Cytobacillus luteolus: one gene and its partner. The protein of the gene in region 1 interacts with the protein of each later gene in a pairwise test. Links are inferred from orthologs where the notes say so. Each region holds a gene or a part of one and is shown on either strand. Other genes may lie near its edges. The genes, in order: J2Z26_RS06870 and J2Z26_RS12930.

Evidence for each region.
Region 2: the proteins of J2Z26_RS06870 (region 1) and J2Z26_RS12930 interact in binary tests that used the Bacillus subtilis proteins (3 or more experiments, as listed by UniProt). The link is inferred for Cytobacillus luteolus from one-to-one orthologs.

Annotation. Positions count from the first base shown.
Region 1 is NZ_JAGGKM010000002.1:399,854-416,075, reverse strand. Bases 99-3,094 are described here. They hold J2Z26_RS06870 (DivIVA domain-containing protein), read left to right. Parts: upstream 99-1,335; coding sequence 1,336-1,854; downstream 1,855-3,094. Other genes in these bases: ileS (isoleucine--tRNA ligase), read left to right, coding at 2,235-3,094; J2Z26_RS06875 (YlmH family RNA-binding protein), read left to right, coding at 468-1,241; J2Z26_RS06880 (YggT family protein), read left to right, coding at 122-382; J2Z26_RS06885 (cell division protein SepF), read left to right, coding at 99-116. Also shown: more of J2Z26_RS06885, read left to right, coding at 1-98; more of ileS, read left to right, coding at 3,095-5,000; J2Z26_RS06860 (TraR/DksA family transcriptional regulator), read left to right, coding at 5,283-5,645; lspA (signal peptidase II), read left to right, coding at 5,772-6,239; J2Z26_RS06850 (RluA family pseudouridine synthase), read left to right, coding at 6,236-7,150; bifunctional pyr operon transcriptional regulator/uracil phosphoribosyltransferase PyrR, read left to right, coding at 7,351-7,896; J2Z26_RS06840 (solute carrier family 23 protein), read left to right, coding at 8,089-9,414; J2Z26_RS06835 (aspartate carbamoyltransferase catalytic subunit), read left to right, coding at 9,581-10,489; J2Z26_RS06830 (dihydroorotase), read left to right, coding at 10,480-11,766; J2Z26_RS06825 (carbamoyl phosphate synthase small subunit), read left to right, coding at 11,763-12,863; carB (carbamoyl-phosphate synthase large subunit), read left to right, coding at 12,848-16,060; J2Z26_RS06815 (dihydroorotate dehydrogenase electron transfer subunit), read left to right, coding at 16,057-16,222. UniProt on the Bacillus subtilis protein: May act as a pilot protein, directing MinCD to the polar septation sites or by inhibiting MinCD at the midcell site of division. Required for polar localization of the chromosome during sporulation.
Region 2 is NZ_JAGGKM010000004.1:173,177-189,245, reverse strand. The notes cover bases 11,785-14,627. They hold J2Z26_RS12930 (post-transcriptional regulator), read left to right. Parts: upstream 11,785-12,973; coding sequence 12,974-13,282; downstream 13,283-14,627. Other genes in these bases: secDF (protein translocase subunit SecDF), read left to right, coding at 13,410-14,627; J2Z26_RS12935 (COG2426 family protein), read left to right, coding at 12,469-12,963; spoVB (stage V sporulation protein B), read right to left, coding at 11,785-12,324. In the rest of the region: quinolinate synthase NadA, read left to right, coding at 1-61; safA (SafA/ExsA family spore coat assembly protein), read left to right, coding at 262-1,710; nadE (NAD(+) synthase), read left to right, coding at 1,875-2,621; J2Z26_RS12990 (YhcN/YlaJ family sporulation lipoprotein), read left to right, coding at 2,726-3,514; J2Z26_RS12985 (intercompartmental signaling factor BofC), read left to right, coding at 3,677-4,267; Holliday junction branch migration protein RuvA, read left to right, coding at 4,360-4,971; Holliday junction branch migration DNA helicase RuvB, read left to right, coding at 4,985-5,986; J2Z26_RS12970 (DUF2905 domain-containing protein), read left to right, coding at 5,992-6,183; tRNA preQ1(34) S-adenosylmethionine ribosyltransferase-isomerase QueA, read left to right, coding at 6,678-7,703; tRNA guanosine(34) transglycosylase Tgt, read left to right, coding at 7,908-9,047; preprotein translocase subunit YajC, read left to right, coding at 9,081-9,341; J2Z26_RS12950 (TIGR04086 family membrane protein), read right to left, coding at 9,390-9,770; J2Z26_RS12945 (DUF421 domain-containing protein), read left to right, coding at 10,048-10,725; more of spoVB, read right to left, coding at 10,750-11,784; more of secDF, read left to right, coding at 14,628-15,665; J2Z26_RS12920 (cation diffusion facilitator family transporter), read left to right, coding at 15,829-16,069. UniProt on the Bacillus subtilis protein: Required for post-transcription initiation control of the comE operon. Promotes the accumulation of its target comE mRNA to septal and polar sites.

The DNA of each region.
Region 1 (16,222 bases):
GGGATATTCAGCGTATTGGGACAAATATCTTCCTATGTACACCTGAAAATGTTGATGTTTCTGGTAATATTTCAGACGTTGTTACAGAGGATGAGTTATCTGAGAAGAGGTGGTAGATTAGATGGATTTACTTCAAGGTATTTTACAAACAGCTATTCAATTTTACTCATATGCATTAATTGCGTACATCTTAATGTCTTGGTTTCCAAATGCGAGAGAGTCTAGGATTGGCCAATTTCTTACAAAAATTTGTGAGCCATACTTAGAACCTTTCAGAAAGATTATTCCACCATTAGGTATGATCGATATTTCGCCAATTGTAGCTATTTTTGTCTTGAATTTTGCTTCAATTGGATTAAATACTTTATTTGGAATGTTTTAGTGTATAGTACAATTCTTGAAGCTCGGCATTAGCCGAGTTTCTTTAAGTAGTTCGACCTAATTTAGTATATGGAGAAATCATTTATATGAATATCTATCAACATTTTCGAAAAGAAGAGCATGCCTTTATTGATCAAGTAATGTCATGGAAGGAAACTGTACTTACACAATACGCTCCTAAAACAACAGACTTTCTAGATCCTAGAGAACAGGATATGATGAAACTTATCATCGGTAATGACTCAGAAGTTCAGGTTAGCTTCTACGGTGGACATGATTCTACCGAAAGAAAAAGGGCACTTCTATACCCTGAATATTATAAACCCGCAGTTGATGATTTTCAGTTATCTGTTTTTCAAATTGTGTATCCTTCTAAATTTGTTACAATTGATCACCGTAAAATATTAGGATCCCTAATGTCTTTAGGTGTAAAGAGGAGTAAGTTTGGGGATATCCTTGTCTCTGGTGACCTCGTTCAGATTATTGTAGCAAAAGAAATAGGAGATTATATTCGGGTGAACCTGGAATCAGTCGGAAAAGCGACAGTTTCTCTTAAAGAAATTTCTTTTGACAATATTGTCTTAACTGAGGAAGCGTGGGATGAACATTCCACAACAGTTTCTTCAATGAGACTTGATGTGGTACTATCTTCCATCTATAACTTGTCTAGGCAAAAGATTCAAGCGTTTATACAATCTGGTTTGGTTAAGGTTAATTGGAAAATTGTAGAACAAACAGCTTTTGAGTGTAAAGAAGGAGATGTACTTTCCCTTCGTGGGTTTGGACGAAGTAAACTTCTTACTATTGAAGGAAAAACAAAAAAGGAAAAATGGCGAATCATTGTAGGGAAACAAAAATAATTCCAGAATCATTGCAGGATTTTGACTTTTAACGTCGAATATGTCGAATAGTGAAATATATGGACTAACACTACTACTTATTGGAGGTGGCAATATGCCTTTAACACCATTAGATATTCATAACAAAGAGTTTAATAAAGGATTTCGTGGATACGATGAAGATGAAGTTAATGAATTTCTTGACCAAGTGATTAAGGACTATGAATTGGTCATTCGTGAAAAAAAGGAACTAGAAGCTAAATTGGCAGAGCAAGGTGAGAAATTAGGTCATTTTACAAATATTGAAGATACTTTGAATAAATCAATTTTAATAGCTCAAGAGACTGCTGAAGACGTAAAAAGAAATGCTCAAAAAGAAGCGAAACTTATTATTAAAGAAGCAGAAAAAAATGCTGATCGTATTATTAATGAATCTCTTGCTAAATCAAGAAAGATTGCTATTGAAATTGAAGAGCTCAAGAAACAGTCTAAAGTTTTTAGAAATCGTTTTAAAATGCTGATTGAAGCACAACTAGATCTAATTCAATCTGATGACTGGGACCACTTAATGAAATACAATGTGGAACCTGTTTTTGATGACTCTGAAGATAACAGAAGCAAACTTGACGTTTAGACAATTTATAGCATATAATTTATAGTAAATTTTATTAAATAGTTAACGATGATGGGGACAGTAGTGTTTTATTTTACTTACAAAGCGAGTCAGGGACGGTGTGAGCCTGACTAAGGATAAAATATGAAGATCACCCTGGAGTTCCTTTCTGAACCTTAAGTAAGTTTAGGCGAATCATTCACGTTAAGAATGTTTGAGTGGGCTAATTGTATTTTTATTAGTCATTTAAGGGTGGTACCGCGAGACCTTCTCGTCCCTTTTGGGATGAGAAGGTCTTTTTGTATTTTTAAAAAATTATGTATATTTCATTAAAGCTGATAGTAAATGATTATTTTTGGCAATGATGAAAGTGAAACCAAAGTTGGAGGAGAAATGTTTTTATGGAGTACAAAGATACGTTATTAATGCCTAAAACCGAATTCCCAATGCGTGGAAATCTACCAAACAGAGAACCACAGTTGCAAACTAAGTGGGAAGAAATGGATATTTATAAAAAGGTACAAGAGCACACGAAAGATCGCCCATTATTTATTTTACATGATGGCCCTCCATATGCTAATGGGGATATCCACATGGGTCATGCTCTTAATAAAATTTTAAAGGACTTTATCGTTCGTTATAAATCCATGAGTGGATTTTGTGCTCCGTATGTTCCAGGATGGGACACTCACGGATTACCAATAGAAACAGCTCTCACGAAAAATAAAAAAGTAAACCGTAAAGAAATGTCGGTTGCTGAATTTAGAAAGCTATGTGAAGAGTATGCTTACGAACAAATTAATAGTCAACGTGAGCAGTTTAAACGTTTGGGTGTTCGAGGAGACTGGGATAATCCATACATCACTTTAAAGCCTGAGTACGAGGCACAACAAATAAAAGTTTTCGGTGACATGGCAAAAAAAGGCTACATTTATAAAGGATTAAAACCTGTCTATTGGTCTCCTTCAAGTGAATCAGCACTAGCTGAAGCAGAAATTGAATATCAAGATAAGCGCTCAGCCTCTATCTATGTTGGCTTTGAGGTGAAAGATGGTAAGGGTGTTCTAGAAGGAAATGAACAGATTGTTATCTGGACAACAACACCTTGGACTATTCCAGCTAACCTTGGCATTTCTGTACATCCAGACCTAGATTATAGTGTTGTTGAAGTTAGTGATAAAAAATATGTTGTAGCTACAGATTTACTTGAAAGTGTAACAAAAGAGTTTGAATGGGAAAATGTCTCAACCGTTAAAAAGGTAAAAGGTAAAGAACTAGAAAACGTAATTGCTAAACACCCAATATATGGTCGTGACTCCCTAGTGATGTGCGGAGAGCATGTTACTACTGAGTCAGGTACTGGTTGTGTTCATACTGCACCGGGCCATGGTGAGGATGACTTTATTGTTGGGCAAAAATATGGATTAGATGTATTATGTCCTGTTGATGAAAAGGGTTATATGACATCTGAGGCTGAAGGGTTTGAGGGCCTATTTTATGATGAGGCGAATAAGCCAATCTCTGAGAAATTGTCAGAAGTAGGTGCACTGTTAAAACTTTCGTTTATCACCCACTCGTACCCACATGACTGGCGTACAAAAAAACCAACCATCTTCCGTGCAACGGCGCAATGGTTTGCATCCATCAAAGATTTCCGTTATGAATTAATGGATGCAGTGAAAGAAACAAAATGGGTACCTGCATGGGGCGAGACTCGTCTATTTAACATGGTACGTGACCGTGGGGACTGGTGTATTTCACGTCAACGTGCATGGGGAGTACCAATCCCAGTGTTTTACGGTGAAAATGGAACTCCTATTATCAATGATGAAACAATCAATCATGTATCAAACTTATTTAGAGAACATGGGTCAAATGTTTGGTTTGAACGTGAAGCAAAGGATTTATTACCTGAAGGATTCACTCACGAGTCAAGTCCAAATGGAACATTTACAAAAGAACAGGATATCATGGATGTATGGTTCGATTCTGGATCTTCACACCAAGCAGTGTTAGTTGAACGTGACGATTTACAGCGCCCTGCGGATTTATATTTAGAAGGTTCTGATCAGTATCGTGGTTGGTTTAACTCTTCTTTATCGACAGCTGTTGCAGTTACAGGTAAAGCACCATACAAAGGTATTCTAAGTCACGGATTTGCTCTAGATGGCGAAGGTCGAAAAATGAGTAAATCAATAGGTAATGTTGTAGTACCATCAAAAGTAATGAATCAACTCGGAGCAGATATTCTTCGTTTATGGGTAGCATCCGTTGATTATCAATCAGACGTAAGGGTTTCTGATAATATTTTAAAGCAAGTAGCTGAAGTTTACCGTAAAATTCGTAACACCTATCGATTCTTACTAGGTAACTTAGCTGATTTTACTCCAGATCATGCACTTGATGTTTCAGAGCTTAGAGAAGTAGATCAATACATGCTAGTTAAATTAAATAAGCTTATTGCTAAGGTTAAGAAATCTTATGACAACTATGAATTTGCTGCTATTTTCCATGCTGTTCATAATTTCTGTACGATTGAATTGAGTTCGTTCTACTTAGATTTTGCCAAGGATGTACTGTATATCGAATCTGCTGACAATAAAGAACGTCGTGCAATTCAAACTGTGTTATATGAAACTTTGCTTGCTTTAACAAAATTGATGGCACCAATTTTACCACACACTGCTGATGAGGTTTGGGAGCAAATCGCTTTTGTAACCGAAGAAAGTGTTCAGTTGGTTGATATGCCTGAAGTGAAAACCATTACTAATCAGGATGAAATTGAAGCAAAATGGGATTCATTTATGACCTTAAGAGACGATGTCTTAAAAGCACTTGAGGTAGCTAGGAACGAAAAAGTTATAGGTAAATCACTTAGTGCTAGTATTGTATTATATCCTAACGATAAAACGAAAGAATTATTGGCATCTGTTGATGAAAACCTTAAACAACTATTCATTGTTTCTGGGTTTGAAATTGGTGGAAGTATCAACGATGCACCTAAGAATGCACAAAATTTTGAAGATGTAAAAATAGTTGTTGGTACTGCTACAGGGGAAACATGTGAGCGCTGTTGGGTTGTAACAACAACAGTAGGTCAAGTCGAAGAACATCCAACACTTTGTACGAGATGTGCAAATGTTGTGAATACTAGTTATCAATCATAGAAATTGCTTTTTCTCATAAAATAATACAAAGGAAACTCGCTAGATGCGGGTTTTCTTTCATTTTTAATTGAAAAAAATCGCTTTGAAATTTTCATTAGTCTTGTCTGCCGACACATAACAAACCATTCTTGCGTATATTTTCATTGAACGACTTATAAGGCTGTTTATTTTATGAAGAGCTTTAAAGGAAAAACTTGTGGGCTTTTAAAGATATTGTTTTCGGTTACACTATCACTACTAACAGATCAGCGTTAATCAAAAGCATTACAAGGAGGCGTTCGAATGAACGGTCAATATGCAGAGATTAAAGCAGAATTACTTATGATGAAAGACGAACTTCAAACAAGACTTTTTTCCCATTCCGCATATTATGAAATGAGTGCTGAATTAGGCTATGAAGGTGATAATAGTGAAAAAGAAAAAATTATCTTGCATCATGTAAAGGAAGATTTACAGGATGTTCAGTTAGCACTTTGGAAAATTGAAAATGGTAAGTATGGTGTCTGTGAGGAAACAGGAGAAGAGATTCCCCTTGAAAAATTAAATGTACTTCCAACTGCAAGAACGATTTACGATTTTGCTTATAGTTATTTTTATCAAAAAACCGCATATCCCCAAACGTATAATCCTCAATTAACACATTAACAGAAGTGAGTTTGTCACTTCTGTTTTTCATTGTACGGCGAAATTAAAAGGAACTTCATTGTATATGTGGACTAACTTATGCTAAAATTCTAAAGGTACATAAAATGTTAAGATGGGGGTTCATTTGTGATTTATTATTTAATCGCATTAGTCATTATTGTCTTTGATCAAATTACAAAATGGGCAATTGTTACATACATGTCACTTGGGGAAAGTATAACTGTAATTGAAAGTTTCCTTTACATTACTTCTCATAGGAATCGAGGGGCAGCCTGGGGTATATTACAAGGTCAAATGTGGTTTTTTTACATTATTACGGTAGTTGTAGTAATTATACTTATAACCTATATTCAAAAGCTTCCTAAAAATCAGCGTATAATGGGTTATGCATTGGGATTAATGCTGGGTGGAGCAATTGGTAATTTTATCGACCGTATTTTCCGAAAAGAAGTTGTAGATTTTATAAATACATACATTTTCACATACGATTTCCCTATTTTCAATATCGCAGACTCAGCATTAGTTGTAGGAGTCGGAATTATTCTAGTACTAACATTGTTTGAAGGGAAATTTAAAGAAGGAGAAAGTAAATGAATCAAATCGAGTTAACTATACAACAAGAACAACAGGGTGACCGCATTGATAAAGCAGTTTCTGCAATCAATAATGAATGGTCAAGAACTCAAGTACAACAATGGATTAAAGAGGGACAAGTTATAGTAAATGGAAAAGAAATAAAGCCTAACTATAAAGTAGCAGATGGGGATCAAATCATTATTACTATCCCAGATCCCGAAGAACTTGATGTTGTAGCAGAAGAAATGAATTTAGAGATTTACTATGAAGACAGTGATGTACTGGTTGTAAATAAACCAAGAGGGATGGTCGTTCATCCAGCACCCGGTCATTTGACAGGTACGTTAGTAAATGGGTTAATGGCACATTGTAAAGATCTTTCGGGTATTAATGGAGTGTTAAGACCAGGCATTGTGCACCGTATTGATAAAGACACGTCAGGTCTGCTTATGGTTGCAAAAAATGACTTGGCACATGAATCATTAGTAAATCAATTGGTCAAAAAAACAGTTACTCGAAAATATAAAGCTATTGTTCATGGTACTATTCCACATGACCATGGTACCATTGATGCGCCTATTGGAAGAGATAAAAGAGACCGCCAAAGTATGACAGTAACAGATGAAAATAGTAAAGAAGCGGTAACGCATTTTAATGTTATAGATCGTTTTAAAGATTTTACATTTGTTGAATGTCAATTAGAAACTGGGAGAACTCATCAAATTCGTGTTCATATGAAATACATTGGGTATCCACTAGCTGGTGACCCTAAATATGGTCCTAAGAAAACCTTGTCGATTGATGGGCAAGCCTTACATGCTGGAGTCTTAGGTTTTACCCATCCGAGGACGAATGAGTATTTGGAATTTGAAGCTCCTTTACCTGAAGAGTTTAAAAGCCTCCTGACTTTATTGAAAAATCGTAGTTGACAAATTTCGATTATTTTATTATGATATCTATAGTTAAATATGTACCTTTAACACAGTCCCGTGAGGCTGAGAAGGAAGCGGAGCAAGATAACAAATAGGATTGCTGTATCTATTTGTGTGCAAATCCAACCCCTCTCACCAATGGTGAGAGGGGTTTTTCCGTTTTCTTATTATACAATAAGAAATGTGAGGTGTAGAAAGTGGTACAGAAGGCTGTTTTGTTAGATGAACAAGCTATAAGAAGAGCACTTACTAGAATTGCTCATGAGATTATTGAACGAAATAAAGGTATTGAAGAATGTGTCCTTATTGGGATTAAAACAAGAGGGATTCATTTGGCCAAAAGATTAGCAGAACGAATTGAACAGATCGAAGGAAAACCAATACCAGTGGGTGATTTAGATATAACGTTATATCGAGATGACTTAACCACAAAGACAGAAAATCAAGAACCACTTGTTAAAGGCTCTGATATACCTGTGGACATTACAAACAAAAAAGTAATCCTTATTGATGATGTTTTATACACTGGAAGAACCGTAAGAGCAGCGCTTGATGCACTGATTGATATTGGCAGACCAGCGCATATTCAATTAGCTGTTTTAGTTGATAGAGGTCATCGTGAATTGCCAATTAGAGCTGATTTTGTAGGTAAGAACATACCAACATCAAATCTTGAAAAAATTATGGTAGAACTAACGGAAATTGATGGAAAAGATTTAGTTACAATACACGATAAAGAATAATTCCTTTTAAGCTAGTCCTGAGAGACTAACAAAGGTGGAGAAGTTAATTCTTGCTGTATAAAGCAGGGTTACATCACCTCTTTGTGTCTTAAAAGCCACGAAGAGGTTTTTTATTACCTCCACATTGAAACTAAACAAGCATGGATTAAATCACAAATAATAGAGACGATATATAATGAGGAGGAATTTAGAATGAGTACAAAAGAAGAAAAAGTACTTTTAGATGTAGAAGATGTTCCATCAATGGGTAAATGGTTACCTTTAAGCTTACAGCACCTTTTCGCGATGTTCGGTGCTACAATCTTGGTGCCGTACTTAGTAGGATTAAGTCCGGCAGTCGCATTAATTTCTAGTGGATTAGGTACAATTGCCTTCTTATTAATTACAAGAGGTCAAGTTCCAGCCTATCTTGGTTCTTCCTTCGCCTTTATTGCACCGATTATTGCAGCACAAACAGTAGATGGTCCGGGTGCAGCAATGGTAGGAAGCTTTCTTGCCGGTTTAGCATATGGTGTAGTTGCATTAATTATTAAAATGGCAGGATATAAATGGGTACTGAGAATTCTCCCTCCAGTAGTTGTTGGACCTGTAATCATAGTTATTGGACTAGGGTTAGCAAGTGTTGCAGTAGGTATGGCAATGTATGAAAATCCAGGTGCGCCAGCTGGAGAGCTAGTCTATAGTTCAAAACATCTTATTGTAGCGTTAGTTACACTCGCAATCACAATTGTAAGTGCGATCTTTTTTAGAGGATTCTTCGGTCTTATCCCTATACTTGTTGGGATTGTAGGTGGATATCTGTTCGCAAGCTTTATGGGTCTTGTAGATTTAACTGGAATTGCACAGGCTCCTTGGATCGCAGCACCAGATTTCTTAATTCCATTTGTAAGTTACACACCTACTATCTCGTGGGAGATCTTCTTACTAATGGTACCAGTTGCAATTGTAACAATCTCTGAACATATCGGGCACCAAATGGTTCTTGGAAATGTAGTAGGGAGAGACTATGTTAAAAAACCTGGTCTACACGTTTCAATTCTAGGAGACGGTGTGGCTACAATGATAGCAGCATTAATTGGTGGACCTCCTAATACAACGTATGGAGAAAACATTGGTGTACTTGCTATCACAAGAGTGTACAGCATCTTTGTAATTGCTGGTGCCGCAGTTATAGCGATATGCTTTGGATTTATTGGAAAAATAACTGCATTAATTAGCTCGGTTCCTACACCGGTAATGGGTGGGGTTTCAATCTTGCTATTCGGAATCATTGCTTCGTCAGGTTTGCGTATGCTAGTTGATGGTAAGATTGACTTTGGTCAAAAGCGTAACTTAATAATCTCTTCTGTTATCCTAGTAATTGGAATCGGTGGAGCATTCATTCATATCGGAGACAAGTTTGAACTACATGGAATGGCATTAGCTGCAATTCTAGGGATTATTCTAAATCTAGTGTTACCAGGAAAAGATCAAAATGGAGAAAATATAGATGAATTAGATAAAGATTCAGCTGCATAATATCACCTTTTAAAAAAGCACAGAGATGCTTCCAAGGGTGTGGTTAGTGGCGTAAGCAGGAAAGAACCAATTTCTGTTGCTTCGTCACGCGAAAAAGCCGCTTTTTACACACCCTGACTTAAAAATAGTCGGGGTGTTTTTTTTATAAAAGAATGGGGGATGGTCCATGAAGCACTTATTAAAAATGAATGAATTAACCATTGAAGAGATTGAACAAATACTAAGCGAGGCAGAACAATTCTCAAAAGGTGTGCAATGGATTTTACCTGAACAAACTTTCGTAGCCAATCTGTTTTTTGAGCCAAGTACACGAACAAAATTTAGCTTTGAAGTTGCTGAAAAAAAGCTTCACCTTGAAGTATTGAACTTTGAAGCAGAAACTTCAAGTGTTCAAAAAGGAGAAAGCTTGTACGATACAATTCGAACGTTAGAGTCCATTGGAACTAAGGCAGTAATTATTAGACATCCTGAAGACAACTATTTCGAGACACTTCGTGAAAAAGTAGGCATTCCTATTTTAAATGCAGGTGACGGGTGTGGTAATCATCCAACACAGTGCTTGTTAGATTTATTAACAATTAAACAAGAGTTTGCAAGGTTTGAAGGTTTGAAAGTAGCTATTATTGGTGATATTCGACATAGTAGGGTCGCTAGGTCAAATGCAGAAGCATTAACTAGGCTTGGAGCAGAAGTTGTTTTTTCTGGGCCGACTGAATGGCATGATCAATCGATTCCTTATGGTACATATGTCCATATTGACGAGGCGATTCAAACAGCTGATGTTGTCATGTTGTTAAGAATCCAGCACGAACGACATGGAGGAGCTACGGGAAAAAATGCTAAAGACTATCATGAACAATTTGGATTAACGGTTGAACGTGAGAAAAGGATGAAATCTAGCAGTATTATCATGCATCCAGCACCTTTTAATAGAGATGTAGAAATCGCAAGTGAATTAGTAGAATGTGAGCGTTCTAGAATCTTTAAGCAAATGGAAAATGGTGTATATATAAGAATGGCTGTTTTAAAAAGAGCATTACAATCTGTTCAAGGAGGGGCATTAGTATGTCAATAATCTTAACAAACGGTAAATGGATGAACACGAATGGTCAATTAGAAGAGGTTGAAATTAAAATGGCTGACGGCCATATCCTAGAGATCGGTACACAGTTAGAGCGGGAAGGCTTTGATGTAATTGATGTGGAAGGAAAGTTGATTGCTCCTGGATTTGTTGATCTACATGTCCACCTAAGAGAGCCAGGTGGAGAGCACAAGGAAACAATCGAAACAGGAACTCTTGCTGCAGCCAAAGGTGGTTTTACTACCATTGCAGCTATGCCAAATACAAGACCGGTTCCCGATACACAAGCACAAATGGAATGGCTCATGAATCGAATTGATGAAACATCTCATGTGAACGTGCTACCTTATGCAGCCATTACAACTAGGCAGCTTGGGGAAGAGATGACAGACATGGTAGCTCTGAAAAGTGCTGGTGCATTTGCCTTCACTGATGATGGTGTGGGTGTACAATCTGCAGCGATGATGCTACAAGCAATGAAAGAGGCCGCAAAAATTGATATGGCGATTGTCGCTCATTGTGAAGAAGATACTTTAATTAATAAAGGAAGCGTGCACGAAGGAGAATTTTCTCAAAAACATGGACTAAATGGCATTCCTTCTGTATGCGAATCAGTACACATTGCACGCGACGTTTTATTAGCAGAAGCAGCAGGTTGTCATTATCATGTATGTCATATCAGTACAAAGGAATCAGTTAGGGTTGTAAGAGATGCAAAAAAAGCTGGTATCCGTGTTACTGCTGAAGTATCACCACATCACTTATTACTATGTGACGAAGATATACCAGGATTAGATACAAACTTTAAAATGAATCCACCATTAAGAGGGAAGGATGATCGATCTGCACTTATTGAGGGATTATTAGATGGAACAATTGATTTTATTGCAACAGATCATGCACCTCATACAGAAGCTGAAAAGGCAGAGGGAATGAAGCTTGCGCCATTTGGAATTGTTGGTCTAGAAACTGCATTCCCGCTACTTTATACACATTTTGTTGAATCTGGAATTATAACTTTAAAACAGTTAATCGACTACTTAACGTCTAAGCCATCAGACACCTTCAAACTTCCATATGGAAAAATAGAGGTTGGAACTAAAGCTGATATAACAATCGTTGATTTACATCAAGAGGAAGAAATTAATCCAAGTACATTCCTATCAAAAGGTAAAAACACACCATTTGCAGGGTGGAAATGCAAGGGATGGCCAGTAATGACATTTGTAAATGGTAAACGAGTTTGGGAGAAGGGGAGTGTTACAGTATGAAGCGTCAATTAATTTTAGAGGATGGGACAATATTTATAGGTACAGGTTTTGGTAGTGAGGTTCAGTCAATCGGTGAGGTTGTATTTAATACAGGTATGACAGGCTACCAAGAGATTCTTTCGGATCCTTCTTACTGTGGGCAAATTGTTACCTTAACTTATCCACTAGTCGGAAATTATGGAATTAATCGTGATGACTTTGAATCGATTACGCCAGCCATTCAAGGTTTTATTGTGAAAGAAGTATGTGACCATCCATCTAACTTTAGAAGCCAATCATCATTAGATGAATTTTTTAAAGCAAAAAATATTCCAGGATTAGCCGGGATAGATACTAGGAAATTAACAAGAATTATTCGTCAACACGGTACGTTAAAAGGTGCTATTTGTGGCATGGATGTTAATGTTGAAGAGGTTGTTGCATCACTTCAAACTGTAAGTTTACCAACCGATCAAGTAAAACAAGTATCAACAAAAAGTGCCTATCCAAGTCCTGGCCGTGGTCATCGTGTAGTCCTAGTAGATTTTGGAATGAAGCATGGTATTTTGCGAGAACTAAACAAACGTAACTGTGATGTAATTGTAGTTCCTTATAATGTGACAGCAGAAGAGGTTCTTCGTTTAAGCCCAGATGGGATTATGCTAAGTAATGGCCCTGGAGACCCGAAGGATGTTCCAGAAGCAATTGAGATGATTAATGGTGTACTTGGTAAGGTTCCTCTGTTTGGAATATGCCTTGGCCATCAATTGTTTGCACTTGCTGGCGGAGCTGATACTGAAAGATTAAAATTTGGGCATCGTGGGTCAAATCACCCTGTTAAAGATTTAGCAACTGGTAAGGTTGCGATCACTTCACAGAACCATGGCTACACTGTAAATGAGGAGTCATTAAACAACACAAGATTAACAGTAACCCACAAAGCATTAAATGATGGAACAATTGAAGGATTAAAGCATTTGGACTACCCAGCATTCACTGTGCAATACCACCCTGAAGCATCACCTGGTCCAGAGGATGCAAACCATTTATTTGATCAATTTATAGACATGATTAAAACATCTAAGAAAGTAGGGGAAGAAGTATGCCAAAACGCGTAGACATTAATAGTATTCTTGTAATAGGTTCAGGACCAATCGTAATCGGTCAAGCGGCAGAGTTTGACTATGCGGGAACACAAGCGTGTGTAGCATTAAAAGAAGAAGGCTATAAAGTCATTTTGGTAAACTCTAACCCGGCAACAATTATGACAGATACAGAAATAGCAGATAAAGTGTATATCGAGCCATTAACGTTAGAATTTGTAAGTCGAATTATTCGTAAAGAACGACCTGATGCACTATTACCAACACTTGGAGGTCAAACTGGTCTTAATATGGCAGTTGAGCTTGCGAAATCAGGTGTGTTAGATGAGTGCGGAGTAGAGATTCTTGGTACTAAGCTTTCATCCATTGAACAAGCAGAGGACAGAGACTTATTTCGTACGTTGATGAACACGTTAAATGAGCCAGTTCCTGAAAGTGAGATTATTCATTCTCTTGATGAAGCATTTGCTTTCGTTGAAAGTGTTGGATATCCCGTAATTGTCCGTCCTGCCTATACATTAGGTGGAACTGGTGGTGGAATCTGTAGTGATGAAGAAGAACTTATTGAGATTGTCACAAGTGGATTAAAAAGTAGTCCAGTAACCCAATGTTTGCTTGAAAAGAGTATTGCTGGTTTTAAAGAGATTGAATATGAGGTTATGAGAGATTCGGCAGATAACGCAATCGTTGTGTGTAATATGGAAAACATTGATCCAGTCGGTGTGCATACCGGTGACTCAATCGTAGTAGCACCTAGCCAAACCATGAGTGATAGAGAGTACCAGATGTTACGTAATACATCACTGAAAATCATAAGAGCATTAGGAATTGAAGGTGGATGTAACGTTCAGCTTGCATTAGATCCGTACAGCTTTAACTATTACATCATAGAGGTTAATCCTCGTGTAAGCCGATCTTCTGCTTTAGCGTCCAAGGCAACAGGCTATCCAATTGCAAAATTAGCTGCAAAAATTGCGGTAGGCCTAACGCTTGACGAGATGATTAACCCAGTAACTGGGAAGACGTATTCATGCTTCGAACCAGCACTTGATTATATCGTTACAAAAATTCCTCGCTGGCCATTTGATAAATTTGAATCTGCTAACCGCAGACTTGGAACACAAATGAAGGCAACTGGAGAGGTAATGGCCATCGGTAGAAACTTTGAAGAATCTATTCTTAAGGCAGTTCGCTCTTTAGAATCAAATATTTATCACCTAGAACTAAAGGATGCTGCTTTAATTGGTGATGAAATTATTGAAAAACGTATTCGTAAAGCCGGAGATGAGCGCTTATTCTATATCGCTGAAGCATTACGACGTGGAATTACAATTGAGACCATTCACGAGTGGAGTGAAATTGATCTATTTTTCTTGCAAAAAATTGATAACATCATTCGTTTTGAATCTACAATCGTAGAGAATATCTTTGATATTGATGTATTATTACAAGCAAAAAGAATGGGCTTTGCAGACATAGCAATCTCTAAGCTCTGGAATTGTGAAGAGCGCGAAGTCTATGAATTCCGTAAACAGGCTGGTCTAATGCCAGTATATAAAATGGTAGATACGTGTGCAGCTGAGTTTGAATCATCTACACCTTATTATTACGGTACGTATGAGGATGAAAATGAATCGATTGTAACAGAGCGTGAAAGTGTTGTTGTACTCGGTTCAGGACCAATCCGTATTGGCCAAGGAATTGAATTTGACTATGCAACGGTTCATTCAGTTTGGGCGATAAAAGAAGCGGGATACGAGGCAATCATCGTTAATAATAATCCTGAAACAGTATCTACAGACTTTTCTATCTCAGATAAGCTATACTTTGAACCTCTAACAATAGAAGATGTAATGCACATCATTGATCTAGAGCAACCAATGGGTGTAGTCGTACAATTCGGTGGTCAAACGGCTATTAATCTAGCAAGTGAGTTATCAGCGAGAGGAGTTAAGATTCTTGGTACGTCTCTAGAAGACATGGACCGTGCAGAGGACCGTGATAAGTTTGAGCAAACACTAACAACTCTAGGTGTTCCTCAGCCAAAAGGAAAGACAGCAACGTCTGTTGAAGAAGCGGTTGTTATTGCAGAGTCAATTGGTTATCCAGTATTAGTTCGTCCATCTTATGTTCTAGGTGGTCGTGCAATGGAGATTGTTTATCAAACTGAGGAACTTTTACATTACATGGAGAATGCTGTAAATATAAATCCTCAGCATCCTGTATTGATTGACCGCTACCTAATTGGAAAAGAAATTGAGGTAGATGCAATTTCTGATGGAGAAACGGTACTAGTTCCAGGAATCATGGAGCATATCGAGCGAGCAGGGGTTCACTCAGGAGATTCAATCGCAGTATACCCTCCACAGAGTCTATCAGACGAGATTAAGAAACAAATTGTAGAATACACAATATCTTTAGCAAAAGGTTTAAAAATAAAAGGGTTACTAAATATTCAGTTTGTTATTTCTAAGGGTGAAGTACTTGTTCTTGAGGTAAATCCAAGATCAAGTAGAACAGTTCCTTTCTTAAGTAAGATAACTGGAGTTCCGATGGCTAATATCGCTACAAAGGTTATTTTAGGAACTAGTTTACTAGATTTAGGGTATACAACAGGACTTTATCCTGAAAGTGAAGGTGTTTATGTAAAAGCTCCAGTATTCTCTTTTGCAAAGCTACGAGGTGTAGACATTACACTTGGGCCTGAGATGAAATCGACAGGAGAGGTAATGGGGAAAGATTCTACTTTAGAAAAAGCCCTTTACAAAGCCCTTGTTGCTTCAGGTTATAAAATTCCGACATATGGTTCAGTATTACTAACTGTTGCAGATAAGGATAAGGAAGAAGCATTAGACATTGCAAAACGTTTCCATACAATAGGCTATCGAATCTTAGCAACAAGTGGGACAGCTAGCTATTTAAGTCAAGCAAACATTCCAGTCCAAATTGTTAACAAGATTGGTGCAGAAAAGCCAAGCTTACTAGATGTAATCCGTAAAGGGGAAGCGCAATTCGTAATCAATACCCTTACCAAAGGAAAGCAACCAGCCCGCGATGGATTTAGAATCCGTCGTGAGTCAGTTGAGAATGGTGTTGCTTGTTTAACTTCACTAGATACAGCGAAAGCAATATTAAGAGTGTTAGAATCTATGACTTTTTCAGCAGAATCAATGGCAACGCATGCTAAAAAACCTGAGGTGATTTACTCATGATTAAAAAAGAGCTAATGAGCGTAGTTAGTCAGAAGCAAATCGCTGAAAACATCTTTGAAATAACACTTGAAGGCTCTCTAGTATCTGAAATGAACGAGCCTGGACAGTTTGTTCATGTTAAGGTAACTGGTGGAACAGAGCCATTACTACGCCGACCAATTA
Region 2 (16,069 bases), on another replicon or contig:
AGATGCTACGATTGCAAAAGATGCTACTTTGGCACTTGAACGTATGCTTGCAAGAGCATAACATCACTAAGTTTATAAAAATGACAGTGTAATAACTGCTATTTTTATAAACTTTTTTATTTTAGTGTGTTCCCTTAGTATGGCAATGATTTTTATACATATTCCTTTAAAAAAGAGCATAAGTTGTGATGAAGAATAGTGGCAATTTGCCTATCGTCACATAGACTGTAAAAGACTTATGTACAGGAGGGGAACTACAAAGTGAAAATTCATGTTGTTCAAAAAGGCGATACACTATGGAATATTTCCAAAAAATATGGTGTAGACTTTGAAGAATTAAAAAAGATGAATACGCAATTAAGCAACCCCGACATGATCATGCCAGGTATGAAAATTAAAGTTCCAACCGGTAACGTACCTGTAAAAAAAGAAATGCAGACAAATGTCGGGACAGTTAAGGAAAGTGTGAAAAAGGAAGCACCTATTGCTGCCAAAAAAGAAGCGCCTATAGCAGCTAAAAAAGAAGCACCAAAAAAAGAGGCAGTTCATCCATATGCTGATAAATCACCACAGCCATTACCAGTAATGGAGGCAAAAGAAGAAATAAAGGAAAAGAAGGTACCATATACTCCAAAGATGCCAACACCAAGTCCAATTAACATTGAGGGTAATAAGCTTAATATGTTAAATCTAGAATCACTTAAGGCTCCAAGCGCACCACCTATTTTACCAGGAATGATGCAGCCAGAAGAGAAGCCACAAGTAGCAGGTGTTCAAGAGAAAGCGCCTAAAAAAGCACCTCAGGTAGCAGGTGTTCAGGAGAAAGCGCCTAAAAAAGCACCACATGTGGCAGGTATTCAAGAGAAAGCGCCTAAACAAGCACCTCAAGTTGCAGGGGTTCAAGAGGGATTTCCTCAACCGGTACCAATGCCAACTGCACCAGTAGGATATACACCACCACAACCGGCGGAGTATCCTTGTGTGCCAATGTCACCAGTATTACCAGGTTCAGGATTGGGACCTTTTGCAAGCCCACCAGTTCCACCATTCCAACAAGGTGCACCAATGCCTATGGGCTATCCGGGATATCCTCAAGGAATAAATCCGGCTATGTTTGATGATGACGATGATGATTTACCACCACCAATGCCAAACGTAGCACATACACAGCCAATGGGTTATGCGCCATCACCAATGCCATATCAGCAAATGCCAAACTTTGTTGCTGGTGCACAAGCAGGCTATAAAAATGATTGTGGATGTGGAGGTCATGTGAAACCAGCTGGATATCATCAGCAAATGGGATTACCTCAAGGATATGGTACAATCCCACCTGGATATGGAATGTCGCAACCAGGATTTGCTGGAGCAGGAGTACCTCAACCATATGGTTTACCACAACAACAAGGGTTAGGTGGATTCCAGCAACCTTATGGAATGCCACAACAACCGGGATTAGGTGGATTTCAGCAACCTTTTGGTGTACCGCAACAAGGATTTGGGGGTTACCCACATCTACAACCTTATACTGGACCACAACAGGGATTAACACCTTATGGTCAAGGCTTTCAGCCAGGACTAATGCAATCCCCTGGACAGCCAACTGTTCCTGGTGGGGCTCCATTTGGTATGAATCCTGGTCAGCCAATACCATTTAATCAAAATCCAATGTTTACAATGCCGGACTTTGATGATGATGATTTAGATTAAGCTATAAAGATTAAAGGAGACGGTTGTTTTATGATCGTCTTCTTTTTTTATGGATTCAAATTATCAATAGTATTCAATGAAATAGTCAGAATGTAAAAATTGTTTACTTATCATCCCTTGTGCTACTATAGAAAATTATAATAGTAAAGAAGGGAAGAGTGAAAATGGAAGAGAAAATTACATTCCTTGTCAATTGGATAAAAGCTCAGGTAGAAAGTGCAGGATTAAAGGGTGCTATAGTAGGTGTAAGTGGGGGTATTGATTCAGCAGTTGTCACTTATTTAATAAAAAAGGCTTTCCCGAATGCCTCATTAGGTTTAATTATGCCTTGTAAAAGTAGTGAAAGTGATAAACATGATGCGTTAAAAGTAATTGAAGGCTGTGACATACACCATCATGTAATTGATTTAACGGCGACTCATGAAACCCTTTTTACAGAACTAGAGAAACAATTAAAAGAAAAAAATGAATGGAATGAAGAAACGGCAAGATTAGGTGATGCTAACACAAGAGCTCGTCTTCGTATGACAACTCTTTATGCAGTTGCAAATAATTATGGATACCTGGTTGTTGGAACAGACAATGCAGCTGAATGGCATACTGGATATTTCACAAAATATGGAGATGGTGGAGTAGACCTTGTACCACTAGTCCATTTGACAAAAGGTGAGGTTCGAGAGATGGCAATAGCACTCGGTGTGCATGATGACGTCATCAACAAAGCTCCTAGTGCAGGACTTTGGGAAGGACAAACAGATGAAAATGAGATGGGTACAACCTATAACATGATCGATAAGTATTTAAAAGGTGAAGAAATTCCGAATCATGATAAAGAAATCATTCAAAAATTACATAATAGGTCACATCATAAACGCAGCTTAGCGGCAGCTCCACCACCGTTTGAAAAGTAACGTTTGAAATACCGATACTTAACAGATTAAACTACCCCCTTTTAAGCCAACCTATAGATGAACGTCTAATATAGATGTTCAAAAGCTTAAAGGGGGTATTTCCAATGAGGAAGCAATTTCTTACTTTTTCAGCGACAGCATTATTGTTAGGTGGCCTTGTTGGGTGTAATACGAATGAAGGGGCCATGGATAATAATGAGAATGTAAGGCCTTTTGGTTATTATTCGAACGAGGGTGATAACAGTACCGGTGACGATCAAAACGGTAATGCGTATACACTTGATGATAATGATGGGCCACTTACAGAAATAATGGATCGAAATACGAGAAATGACCGTACTCACAATACCCGCTATGGAGCCCTTAATCGAAAAGAAGGAAATCAAAATCGAGAAGGGAATATTGAGGAAATAAACGACCATGAAAGATATATTATAGGTGATGATGGTGATAAGGATAATCATCACGGATCCAACGATATAAATTACCACGGTCATTTAAATGATGAAGACAATACTGCAAGATCAACTGGTTATTACAATAACTATGATGGTAACCTTGCAGAACGTATTACAGATCGTGTAGAAGGTATTAAAAATGTTGATGATGTACGTACTGTGATTATGGGGGACAATATTTTAGTTGCAATTGATACAAATGACAGAAATGATGCAAATGTTGAAAAAGAAGTACAAAAAGCAGTTAAGCCACTTGCAAAAGGGAAAAATATTAATGTTGTTACTGACGAGGGAACGTATAGCAGAGTAAGAAATCTTGATAATGATATTCGTCAAGGTAACAGAAGAGAAACAATTGATGCAGATATGAAAGACCTTTTTAGAAATGTTGACGAAACACTTCGTCGGCCATTTACAGATAATAATAACCGATAATGTTAGGAATAAAGTCAGTCCATATTTGGGCTGGCTTATTTAAATTTAAATAAAAAAGACAATAATAATTGGATAACTCTTCTATTATTGGTCACACTATGAAATAAAGAAGGTTTATTTATGTAATGATTGCTAAAAATTCTAGCAAGAGGTGATGTTAATATGAGACCTTCCATTAGAATATTTACTTGGACTACTATTATTTTGTTTTCCATTTTTTACTTCGGTTTTTTAAAAGAGGCGCCATCTACTCATGAACTAAATAGAGCCGAAGCATCAACAGAGATTGTAGAAAAAGAGAACAAGGCTTATGAGGTAAATGGACCTCTAACAATTACCGTTATATTGGAAAGATTATATTTAGACGGTGAAGTAAGTGAGGAAATTGTAGAAGAAACAATTTGGTCAATGGAAGATTTTTGGGCCCAATATGAGGATTGGCAGCTAGTACATCAAGATGAAGAACAGATTGTTTTTCAACAACAAATTGATGATATTTCGCCCTTATTAAAATCAAATGGGTATTTTGGGATAACTGATGATGGAATACTTACAATTTACGAAGGTAAACCAAAGGAATCAACAAAAGTAATTCAATCTTTTTTTCAAATAGATGTAAAAAAGCTTGAGAGTCATCAGCATACTCGTCTAAAAGAAGGAATAAGAGTTAGTTCAAAGGATCACTATGAAGATATCATTGAGACCTTTAAAACTCTCTCTGCTACCCCAACTACCAACACTTTAAAAGACTAGTCCTATAAGCTAGTCTTTTTTCGTGTTTTTTCTCTGTACATTTTAATAAATATGATAAAATGAGGTACAGCAAGAAAGAGGAGAGAATTTCATTGATTGAATTTATAAAAGGACAAATAGATTTTGTTAACCCGGAATATATTGTTGTCGAAAATAATGGAGTAGGCTATCTGATTTATACACCAAATCCATTTGTATTTAGAAAGAATAAAAATGAAATGGTCACCATATACACGTATCAACATGTTCGTGAGGATATTTTAGCCTTATATGGCTTTCAAACGCGTGAAGAGAGAGCACTGTTTATGAAGTTATTAAATGTTTCTGGTATAGGTCCAAAAGGTGGACTCGCGATCTTAGCTTCAGGACAACCAGCCCAAGTTGTACGAGCCATTGAGAACGAGGATGAAAAATTCTTAGTCCGTTTCCCTGGCATCGGCAAGAAAACAGCAAGGCAAATGATCCTTGATTTAAAAGGGAAACTTCATGATTTAGTACCGGAAGGATTAGATGATTTATTTACGTCAGAAGATAGGCTCATTCTTGAAAGTACATCTTCTGAAGCACTTGATGAGGCGGTTGAAGCTTTAAAAGTTCTAGGGTATGCGGAGCGTGAAATCAAAAAAATCATACCAGAGCTTTTACAAGAAACAATGACAACTGATCAATACATAAGAAAGGCTCTCCAAATGCTACTAAAATAAGGGGGACTAAATTATGGAGGAAAGAATTGTCTCTGGTGAAGCAGATATAGATGAGTCTTCACTCGAACAAAGTTTAAGACCACAAACGCTTAAACAGTATATTGGCCAAGATAAGGTTAAAGCCAATATGGAAGTCTTTATTGAAGCAGCAAAGATGAGACAAGAAACGTTAGATCACGTCCTATTGTATGGACCTCCTGGTCTTGGGAAAACTACTCTTGCTACAATTATTGCTAATGAGATGGGTGTGAATATCCGAACGACTTCTGGACCTGCAATTGAACGTCCAGGTGATTTGGCTGCTGTTTTAACTGCCTTAGAGCCAGGTGATGTCTTATTTATAGATGAGATACATAGATTACACCGCTCCGTCGAAGAGGTTCTTTATCCTGCGATGGAGGACTTTTGTTTGGATATAGTTATTGGTAAAGGGGAAACGGCAAGGTCTGTAAGGTTAGATCTCCCTCCATTCACCCTTGTAGGGGCTACTACAAGGGCTGGATCTCTGTCCGCACCTCTACGGGACCGGTTCGGTGTGTTAAGTAGACTTGAATATTATAATGAAGCACAGCTAACCGATATAGTTGAACGAACCGCTGAAATACTAGATGTAGCGATTGAACCAAATGCAGCCATTGAAGTTGCTAGACGATCACGTGGGACTCCGAGAATTGCTAATCGTCTCTTGAGAAGAGTTAGAGATTTTGCTCAAGTTCGAGGGAATGGAGAAATAACGAATACTCTTTGCAGCGAAGCACTTGAACTTCTTCAGGTCGATAGTTTAGGATTGGATCATATTGACCATAAATTACTTAAAGGGATCATTGAAAAGTTCAGAGGAGGACCTGTTGGTCTAGAAACCATTGCTGCAACAATTGGCGAAGAGGCTCATACGATTGAAGATGTATATGAACCCTATTTATTGCAAATTGGCTTTCTCCAACGAACACCAAGAGGCAGGATTGTAACCGAGTTAGTTTACAACCACTTCCACATGGAAATTCCTAAGGAGTGATATTGATGGGGAAAATATTAATGACCCTAGGCATAATCCTACTTATCATAGGCATGATATGGCAATTTATAGGAAAACTTCCTGGTGATATTGTTATAAAAAAGGGCAACACAACATTCTACTTTCCAATTGTAACATCAATTGTGGTAAGCATCGTCCTATCAATCATCTTCTATGTGATTGGTCGATTTAAATGAATAGATTAGAACCCTATAAAAATGTTTATGTGACCTCATTTGGACCAAAATGCAGAATTGAGGGCTGATAAAACGATTTATGTGATCTCATTTGGACCAAAATGTAGAATTGAGGGCTGATAAAACGATTTATGTGACCTCGTTTGGTTTAAAATGCAGAACTGACGGCTGATAAAACGATTTATGTGACCTCATTTGGTCCAAAGTCCACAAATGACGGCTGATAAAACTGTTTATTTGACCTCATTTGGACCAAAATGCACAAATGACGGCTGATAAAACTGTTTATGTGACCTCATTTGGCCCAAAGTGCACAAATGAGGGTTGATAAAACGATTTATGTAACCTAATTTGGCCCAAAGTGCACAACTGACGGCTGATAAAACTGTTTATGTGACCTCATTTGGCCCAAAATGCACAAATGATGACTGATAAACCGATTTGAACTTAACAAATTAGATTCAAACCGAAATGAATTAGAAATAGGTGAAAAAATGAAAGTAGATTTATTTGATTTCCATTTACCAGAGGAACTCATCGCTCAAACTCCGCTTGAAGATCGAGAAGCCTCTAGGCTACTAGTACTAGATAAGCAAACAGGAGAACTAACCCACGATACATTTAGATCCATTCTTACATACCTAAATGAAGGAGACTGTTTAGTCCTAAATGATACAAGGGTTTTACCTGCAAGGCTATTCGGAGTAAAAGAAGATACTGGCGCAAAAGTTGAGGTATTGTTGTTAAAACAAGCATCAGATGATACATGGGAAACCCTAGTTAAACCGGCAAAGAGAGTGAAAGAAGGTAGTGTGCTAACATTTGGAGATGGACGCCTAAAGGCAACTTGTACAGGTACGAGTGATCAAGGAGGAAGAACCTTCGAGTTTCAATATGAAGGCATCTTCTACGAAGTTCTAGATTCACTTGGAGAAATGCCATTACCACCCTACATTAAAGAACAATTAGATGACCAAGAACGTTACCAGACTGTATTTGCTCGAGAACGAGGTTCAGCAGCTGCCCCTACAGCAGGATTACATTTTACCGAAAAATTACTGCAAGAAATTAAGGATAAAGGAGTTCATGTTGCCTTTATAACGTTACATGTTGGATTAGGAACGTTTCGACCTGTAAGTGTTGACTCAATTGAAGAACATGATATGCACTCAGAATTTTATCAAATGACCAAAGGAACAGCAGAACTACTAAATAAAGTAAAAGCAGAAGGTGGAAGAATCATTTCTGTTGGAACAACATCAACACGAACCCTCGAAACAATTATGAATACATACAGTCAATTTCAGGAATGCAATGGCTGGACGAATATCTTTATCTATCCAGGTTATGAATTTAAAGCAATAGATGGGTTAATTACAAACTTCCATCTACCTAAATCAACACTAGTTATGATGATCAGTGCACTAGTAGGAAGAGAAAAGATTTTACATGCATACAATGAAGCAGTAAAGGAACGTTATCGTTTCTTTAGCTTTGGAGATGCTATGCTAATTATCTAACTAGGGATATATAAAAGGCTTTTACTAGGTTTAGTGTTTAGCTCCAGGTGCCCAGCGACTAGTGGCCTTCACCTCTCCTCCTTACGATAAGTCAACATCGGATCGCTATGCTCTCCGTGTTTCCTTTATCATGCGGATATGTTCAGTCCATACGTCGCTAACCGGGCACCTTACGCTTTTCTATTTAGAAGGGAGATACAAAAATTGACGGCAATACGTTATGAATTAATAAAAACTTGTAAACAAACAGGAGCTAGGCTCGGTAAGGTTCATACTCCACATGGTTCATTTGATACTCCGGTATTTATGCCAGTTGGTACCTTAGCCACTGTAAAGACCATGTCACCAGAAGATTTAAAAGAAATGGGTGCTGGTATAATTCTAAGTAACACCTACCATTTATGGCTACGCCCAGGACATGAGATTGTAAAAGAAGCTGGTGGGTTACATAAGTTTATGAATTGGGATCGTGCTATTCTTACAGATTCAGGTGGCTTCCAAGTTTTTAGTTTAAGTGAATTTCGTGAAATTCAAGAAGAGGGCGTTCATTTTCGAAATCATCTAAATGGTGATAAGTTATTTCTCTCACCTGAAAAAGCTATGGATATTCAAAATGCTCTTGGCTCCGATATCATGATGGCATTTGACGAATGTCCACCTTACCCTGCTGAATTTGACTATATGAAAAAATCAGTTGAACGAACAAGCCGCTGGGCTGAAAGATGTTTAAATGCACACCAACGCCCAAATGACCAAGGGCTATTTGGAATCGTCCAAGGTGGGGAGTATGAAGAACTCCGAAAACAAAGCGCAAAGGATTTAGTTTCAATGGATTTCCCTGGGTATGCAGTTGGAGGACTTTCGGTTGGAGAACCAAAGGACGTAATGAACAGAGTGTTAGATTTCACAACTCCATGGCTTCCTACTAATAAGCCAAGATATTTAATGGGAGTGGGGTCTCCTGATTCATTAATTGATGGTGCAATTCGTGGAATTGATATGTTTGATTGTGTACTTCCTACAAGAATTGCTCGTAATGGGACACTAATGACAAGTGAAGGAAGATTGGTTGTTAAGAATGCACAGTTCGCGAGAGATTATCGACCTCTTGATGAAAATTGTGATTGTTATACTTGCCGTAATTATAGCAGAGCCTATATTCGTCACTTAATTAAATGTGAAGAAACCTTTGGGATAAGATTAACGACTTATCATAATCTTCATTTTCTGTTAAAATTAATGGAGCAGGTTAGACAAGCTATTATGGAAGACCGACTTGGTGATTTCCGTGAAGAATTCTTTGAGCGCTATGGTTTTAATAAACCGAATGCAAAAAATTTCTAGGCTAGACTGCAACTTATGAAAGGGGTGAACTAAATGGAAGGTTTATTAGGAACAGTTGGACCATTAATACTAATGTTTGCTATTTTTTATTTTCTGTTAATCCGTCCACAGCAAAAGCGTCAAAAAGCAGTTCGTGAAATGCAATCGTCTATTAAAAAAGGTGATAAAGTTATAACTGTTGGTGGATTTCACGGTATTGTTGATGCAATTGATGAGGATACAATCGTACTTAAAGCTGGAGACGGCGCTAGACTTACTTTTGATCGTCAAGCAGTACGCGAAACAAGAAATTAGGTAAAAGGAAAGAGCTTTCAAATGAAAGCTCTTTTTTCTTTATTACTTTTATGCGTTTCTAGCAGGAGTCGTTACATTAACCCCAATTATACCGCCAATCATTGCTGTAGCTAAGAACCCAGTATGATAAAAGAACTGCTCAGTGGAGAAAGTACTATCAAAACCTAAAAAGTTAAACAAAAACACAATTAGGATGTATAACAAGCCTGTTGCGCCTCCCATTAACCATCCTTTTTCTTTTCCTTTCCCTCCCGAAACAAAACCACCGATAAATAGCGCTAAGAATGAAAGAATTAAGATAACCCAGGACAATGAAGATTCCTGTAGTGTCGTAAATTTAAGCAATAGAGAAAATAATAAACTAGAGCCTAATACAACTACTAAGATTGCTACGACACCATAAATCATTGCTATACCCATGTTTTTCATTGTGACATCCCCTTTCTAAGTGATGTAGATGTAAAAAGGTATTGGGAAATATCATGAAGACTAAAAGTGCTACATTTTCTTCTTACATCTAGCCTTAGTACGAGCATATTCATGTCCAATTAATTTTAGAATCAAGATTTTACTTTTTGTTCCTAAAAATGGTAGAACAATATCCTAATGATTTTTGAACAATTGTAGAAAGCTAAACATATTGGTTTGTAAAAAAAGGTAAGGATTTACTCCGCTTTTACAAGAGGTTTGAAGGGGGCAATTATTGGTGGAGGAATATGTAATCATTACCGCTAGAACGATTTTTATTTACTTTGTGATCTTATTTATATTTCGTCTAATGGGCAAAAGAGAAATTGGTGAGTTAAGTATAGTAGATCTAGTTGTTTCGATTATGATTGCTGAGATGGCTGTTGTATCTATCGAAAATACATCTGATCCATTGCTGCATACAGTTTTTCCAATGTTATTACTGATGCTAATTCAAATTGCTTTAGCCTACTTTTCAATTAAAAGCCAAAAAATTCGCGAACTTATAGATGGTAAACCTACGGTAATTATCGATAAAGGAAAAATTGATGAACATGAAATGAGAAAACAACGGTATAATTTTGATGATTTACTTTTACAATTAAGGGAGAAAAATGTTCGAAGTGTTTCTGATGTAGAGTTTGCAATACTTGAGCCATCTGGCAAGCTTTCTGTGTTCCAAAAGGAGTACGAACAACAACAAAACAATAATCCTACAGTAAGTGAATTCGAGTGGCCTATCATTATCGACGGGGTTGTTCAAGAAAAACAACTAGAAAAAATAAATAAAACAAATTTATGGATACGACAGCAACTACGTAACCTTGGATATAAGGATATTAAGAAGATATCTTACTGTTCCTATAACGAGAAAAAAGGGACGTTCGTTATTGATATAAAGGATGAAAAAAAATAAAAGTAACCATCCATGAAAGGGTGGTTACTTTTTAATTGGTAGAAATGCTGCAAGTGGTGGACCAACAAATGGGATTCTCTTCACTTCATTTCTATCAACCAGTCTAAATGCAAATAGAAGAACGCAATAGACTAGTGAAGTAAAGATGATTGAAACTAATGTTTTACTAATTAGAGGCAAGGATATAAATACAGTTGTAAATAAATAGTGCCCACAAATACCTGATCCGACCATTGTTAAAAAGCTCTTAATATAATCCCTTACATAAAAACTATAAGAAATGATTTTTACAATTGTACTAAAATGCAGTAGGGTAACTAAAACCATACCTGCAACTATTGCTAAAGCAGCACCCATAATTCCAAGCTCAGGACGTGTTGCTAATGCGAATATAGCGATCGTCTTAACTACTGCACCTATTATGCTATTAATCATGGCGGCTTTTGCTAAATCTAATGCCTGTAATGTAGCCTGTAAAGGTCCTTGAAAGTAGTAAAAGATAAAGAAGGGAGCCATTACCTTTACAAAAATCGCGGACTCTCCACTCCCATAAATAAGTTCCATAAGAGGTGCTGCAAAAACATATAAAACTACTACTGCTAAACCACCGGTAACTAAAGATAATCTAAGTGCTTGTTGCAAACGGTGTTCAATTAAAAGAGTTTGTTTTTTAGCGGCCGCCTCGCTAATTGCTGGAACTAAGGATGTTGCGAGAGCATATGTTATAAATGATGGCAACAGTAATAAAGGTAAAGCAAATCCAGTTAGCTGACCATATTGGCTAGTGGCAAGGTGTGTAGCAACACCTGCAATAGCTAAACTTTGAGCAACTACAATTGGTTCAAAAAACCAAGCAATTGAACCTATCAATCTGCTGCCTGTTGTCGGTAGAGCTATTGACATTAATTCATTAAACGTTTGCTTCCCTGCCTTTACAGCTTTGAAAAAATCAGTTCGGACTTTTACTCGTTTCTTCGTTTTAAACATCCAGAACATATAAAGTAAGGAAATTAATTCACCTATTACCGCTGATATCATTGCCCCCGCCGCGGCAAACTCAATTCCATAAGGTAGAAAGGCTTTAGTAAATACTGCTACAAGTGTTATTCGTACAACCTGCTCAATTACTTGAGATATGGCAGCGGGACGCATGTTTTGTCGGCCCTGGAAATAACCCCTTAACACAGATGAGATAGCGATAATTGGAACAATTGGAGAGATAGCTAATAGAGGCCAATATGTTCTAGAATCAGTAAATAATGTTTCAGATAGAATTGGAGCTAGGAATATCATTGTAGGTGTGAAGATTAAACTTAGTGAGCCGGTGACGGTTAGAGAAACAACAAGTATTTTTTTTATCTTTCTCCGATCACCAATTGCCTCAGCCTCAGCAATAAGCTTAGAAATCGCAACAGGTAGCCCCATTTGTACAAGTGTTATCGTAAGTACGAAAGTAGGCACAGCCATCATATATAGGCCAACACCTTCTGCACCAATCAAGTTAGCTACAACTATTCGATTTATAAAGCCTAAAACCTTCGTTATAAGGCCAGCAACTATGAGTATTAACGTTCCTTGTAAAAATGTTTGTTTCGACATGTGTTTCCCTACCTTCTCAAACAAGGTTATTTCATTTACAATTACTATATGCGAGGTAGGGGGCCAAGCATGACAAGTATTATTCTATTCCCTTTCTCATAATGTTAAATAGATAACATTATTCGTAGAGAAAGGATTGATTAGATGAAAGAAAGAATAAAAGATTTCCTTGTGCAAAACCTTGAATTTTTGCCTCCAGAATTAATTATTTTAGTTATCTCGGCTTTACCGATTTTAGAATTAAGAGGTGGCTTACCACTTGCCTATATTCACTATGATTTTAGTCTTGCAAAATCAATCCTATTAAGTGTAAGTGGAAATTTACTTCCATTAATCCCAATACTTTTACTTTTTCATCCATTAAGTAAGTGGTTAATGAGGTTTAATCTATATCAAAAAATGTATAATTGGCTTTATCATCGTACGTTAAAAAAAGGAAATAATGTTGAAAAATACGGAGCCGTGGGACTGCTATTATTTACAGCACTTCCTCTCCCAACAACTGGAGCCTATAGTGCTTGTATAGCAGCTGCTATCTTTGGAATTCGTTTTCGTTATGCTTTTATAGCCATTTCACTTGGGGTGATAAGTGCTGCAATCATTGTTAGTTTAGGATTACTATCTATTTCAATTTTATAGGGGGACTAAGATGAGTATTAATAAACATCCTTTCGACCAATATCGTACACAGGTTGAGCCTGCATTAATTAGTAAACTTGAGGAATTCCAATTGTTTGGTTATGACAAAGTGACTGAAGAAGAGTTATGGGGGTTTTTAACAAAAAAGAGATGGAAGAAAGCAACTGAAGAAAGAAAACTTCATGAAATTGTGAATGATATTTTATCACTAAATATCAGTGATTATATTACATATGCTACAATTGAAGCCTTTAAATCTACGGATAATGTATTTTCTGAAGAAGGCAAAGAGTCGTATAAAGCTTTGTTTGGAAAGTAATTTTTAGACGATTCACTTATTTTCCTCCTTTCACCTCTGACATTGACAGGTTTTAGGTGTTGTTTCATAATGGGATTATTGGTATTTTAGCTAGCTTTTTGTAGACAGAAGGAGGATTACGTTTCAAATGGTAAAAAGAGGTCGGATAGTAGCTTTTTTTCTGCTTGTACTTCTTATCGGAAGTTTAATGGGTACAACGCTAAATGGAATTGTAAATAATATAAAACTTGGATTAGACCTTCAAGGTGGTTTTGAAATTCTATATGAAGTTAAACCTGCCAAAGAAGGAGATGTCATTGATCGAGATGTACTACTAAGTACGGTTGAAGCTCTGGATAGACGTGTAAACGTCCTTGGGGTAAGTGAACCTAATATCCAGATTGAAGGTGAAGATCGTATCCGTGTCCAGTTAGCTGGAGTGGATGATCAAAACACAGTTCGTGAAATATTATCAACGCAAGCAAAGCTAACATTCCGTGATGTAAATGATAACATCATGTTGGATGGAACTGACCTAGTTGAAAATGGAGCAAAGCAAAGCTTTGCGGAGCAAAACCAACCAATTGTTAGCTTAAAGTTAAAAGATGCAAATTTGTTTAAAGAAGTAACTGAGGATATTTTGGCTATGGGTGTCCCTAACAACCTTCTTGTCATTTGGTTAGATTTTGAAGAAGGTGTGGACTCTTATGCTGCTGAAGCACTAAAAGCTGAACCAAAATTCATTTCAGCACCAAGGGTTTCACAAATATTAAATACATCAGATGTTCAAATTGAAGGTAATTTTACAGTTGAAAGTGCAGATCAATTGGCTGATCTACTCAATGCAGGTTCACTTCCTGTAGACCTTGAAGAAATTTATTCAACATCAGTTGGCGCAAAATTCGGTGAAACAGCATTGCAAAAAACAGTCTTTGCTGGAATGATCGGTATTGCAATTATCTTTTTATTTATGATTTTCTATTACCGCTTCCCAGGAATTATTGCGGTTGTCACACTAAGCATTTACATTTTCTTGATTCTGCAAATTTTCGACTGGATGAATGCTGTATTAACATTACCAGGTATTGCGGCTTTACTGCTTGGTGTTGGTATGGCGGTTGATGCGAATATCATTACTTATGAGCGCATTAGGGAAGAATTAAGATTAGGAAAATCTGTAATGTCTGCCTTTAAATCTGGTAATCGAAATTCCTTGTCAACAATCTTTGATGCAAACATTACGACTCTGTTAGCTGCAGTTGTATTATTTAGTTTTGGTACAAGCTCTGTTAAAGGTTTTGCGACAATGCTAATTGTCAGTATTTTGGTCAGCTTCTTAACAGCTGTATATGGCTCGCGTTTACTCCTTGGCCTATGGGTTAATAGTCGCATCTTTAATAATAAGCCAGGACTCTTTGGAGTTAAACAAAGTGAGATTGCTGATATAGCAACAGTAACAGATGAAACAGAAGTAGTAACGAGATATGATCGTTTTGATTTCGTGAAGCATCGTAAGAAATTCTTCATTGCTTCAGGAGTTATGTTTGTTTTAGGTATTGGTTTACTATTAACGTTAAAGTTGAATCTAGGGATTGATTTTGCTAGTGGTACACGTGTAGAAATCCTAGCTGAGAAGTCGCTAACAGCCCAAGAGGTAACTGAAGAATTTAGAGACCTTGGTTATGAGCCAAAAGATGTTATCCTTTCAGGTGATAATAAAGAAATTGGAGTTGCAAGGTTTATAGGCGTACTATCTAAGGATGAAATTGCAGAGGTTAAAACTCATTTTCAAAACCTTTATGGCGCAGAACCAAGTGTAAGCACGGTATCTCCAACTGTAGGTAAAGAACTTGCAAGAAATGCTTTTTTTGCAGTGATGATAGCATCCATAGGAATTATCATCTACGTAACGATTCGTTTTGAAATGATAATGGCGATAGCAGCGATTATAGCGTTACTACACGATGCCTTCTTTATCATTATGTTGTTTAGCTTAACACGTTTAGAAGTGGATATTACATTTATAGCTGCAATACTAACAATTGTCGGCTATTCGATTAATGATACAATAGTAACGTTTGACCGCATTCGTGAGTTAATGAAGAAGTCGAAGAGAGTGAAAACGTTCGAAGACCTCTCCGATATTGTGAATAAAGCATTACGCCAAACACTTGGCAGATCAGTAAGTACTGTAATCACAGTGGTATTTGTCGTCCTAGCTTTACTATTCCTAGGTGCAGAATCCATCACCAACTTCTCGTTTGCTTTACTAGTTGGATTAATTGCTGGTACGTATTCTTCACTTTTCCTTGCATCACAGTTATGGTTAGTTTGGAAACATAAACAACTTGAGAAGAGACGCTATGCGAAAATCGAAGATAAAGAACCTGAGCCAGAAGTATAAACGTAGAATAAAGCCGTGGAGAAATCCACGGCTTTTAATATTTTCAAGTTCAATTTGTGGTGAGAGAATATGTTATTGGTTACAATAAGATACGACTGTTTTACAAGGAAGGGTGAGTAACTTGGGGAACAAAGATCGATTCAAGGAAGCTGAATTTGCGGCAATGGTAGGAGTAGTCGGAAATCTTGGATTAGCTATTTTAAAATATGTAATCGGTGTCATCTCAGGAAGTAGAGCATTAGTAGCAGATGCTGCGCATTCCGCGACGGATGTTGCTGGTTCTTTAGCGGTTTTTATTGGGTTACGTGCAGCAAAGCAACCACCTGACGAGGATCATCCATATGGTCACGGGAAAGCCGAATCCATTGCTGCTATCATCGTATCTGTACTTTTATTTTTAGTTG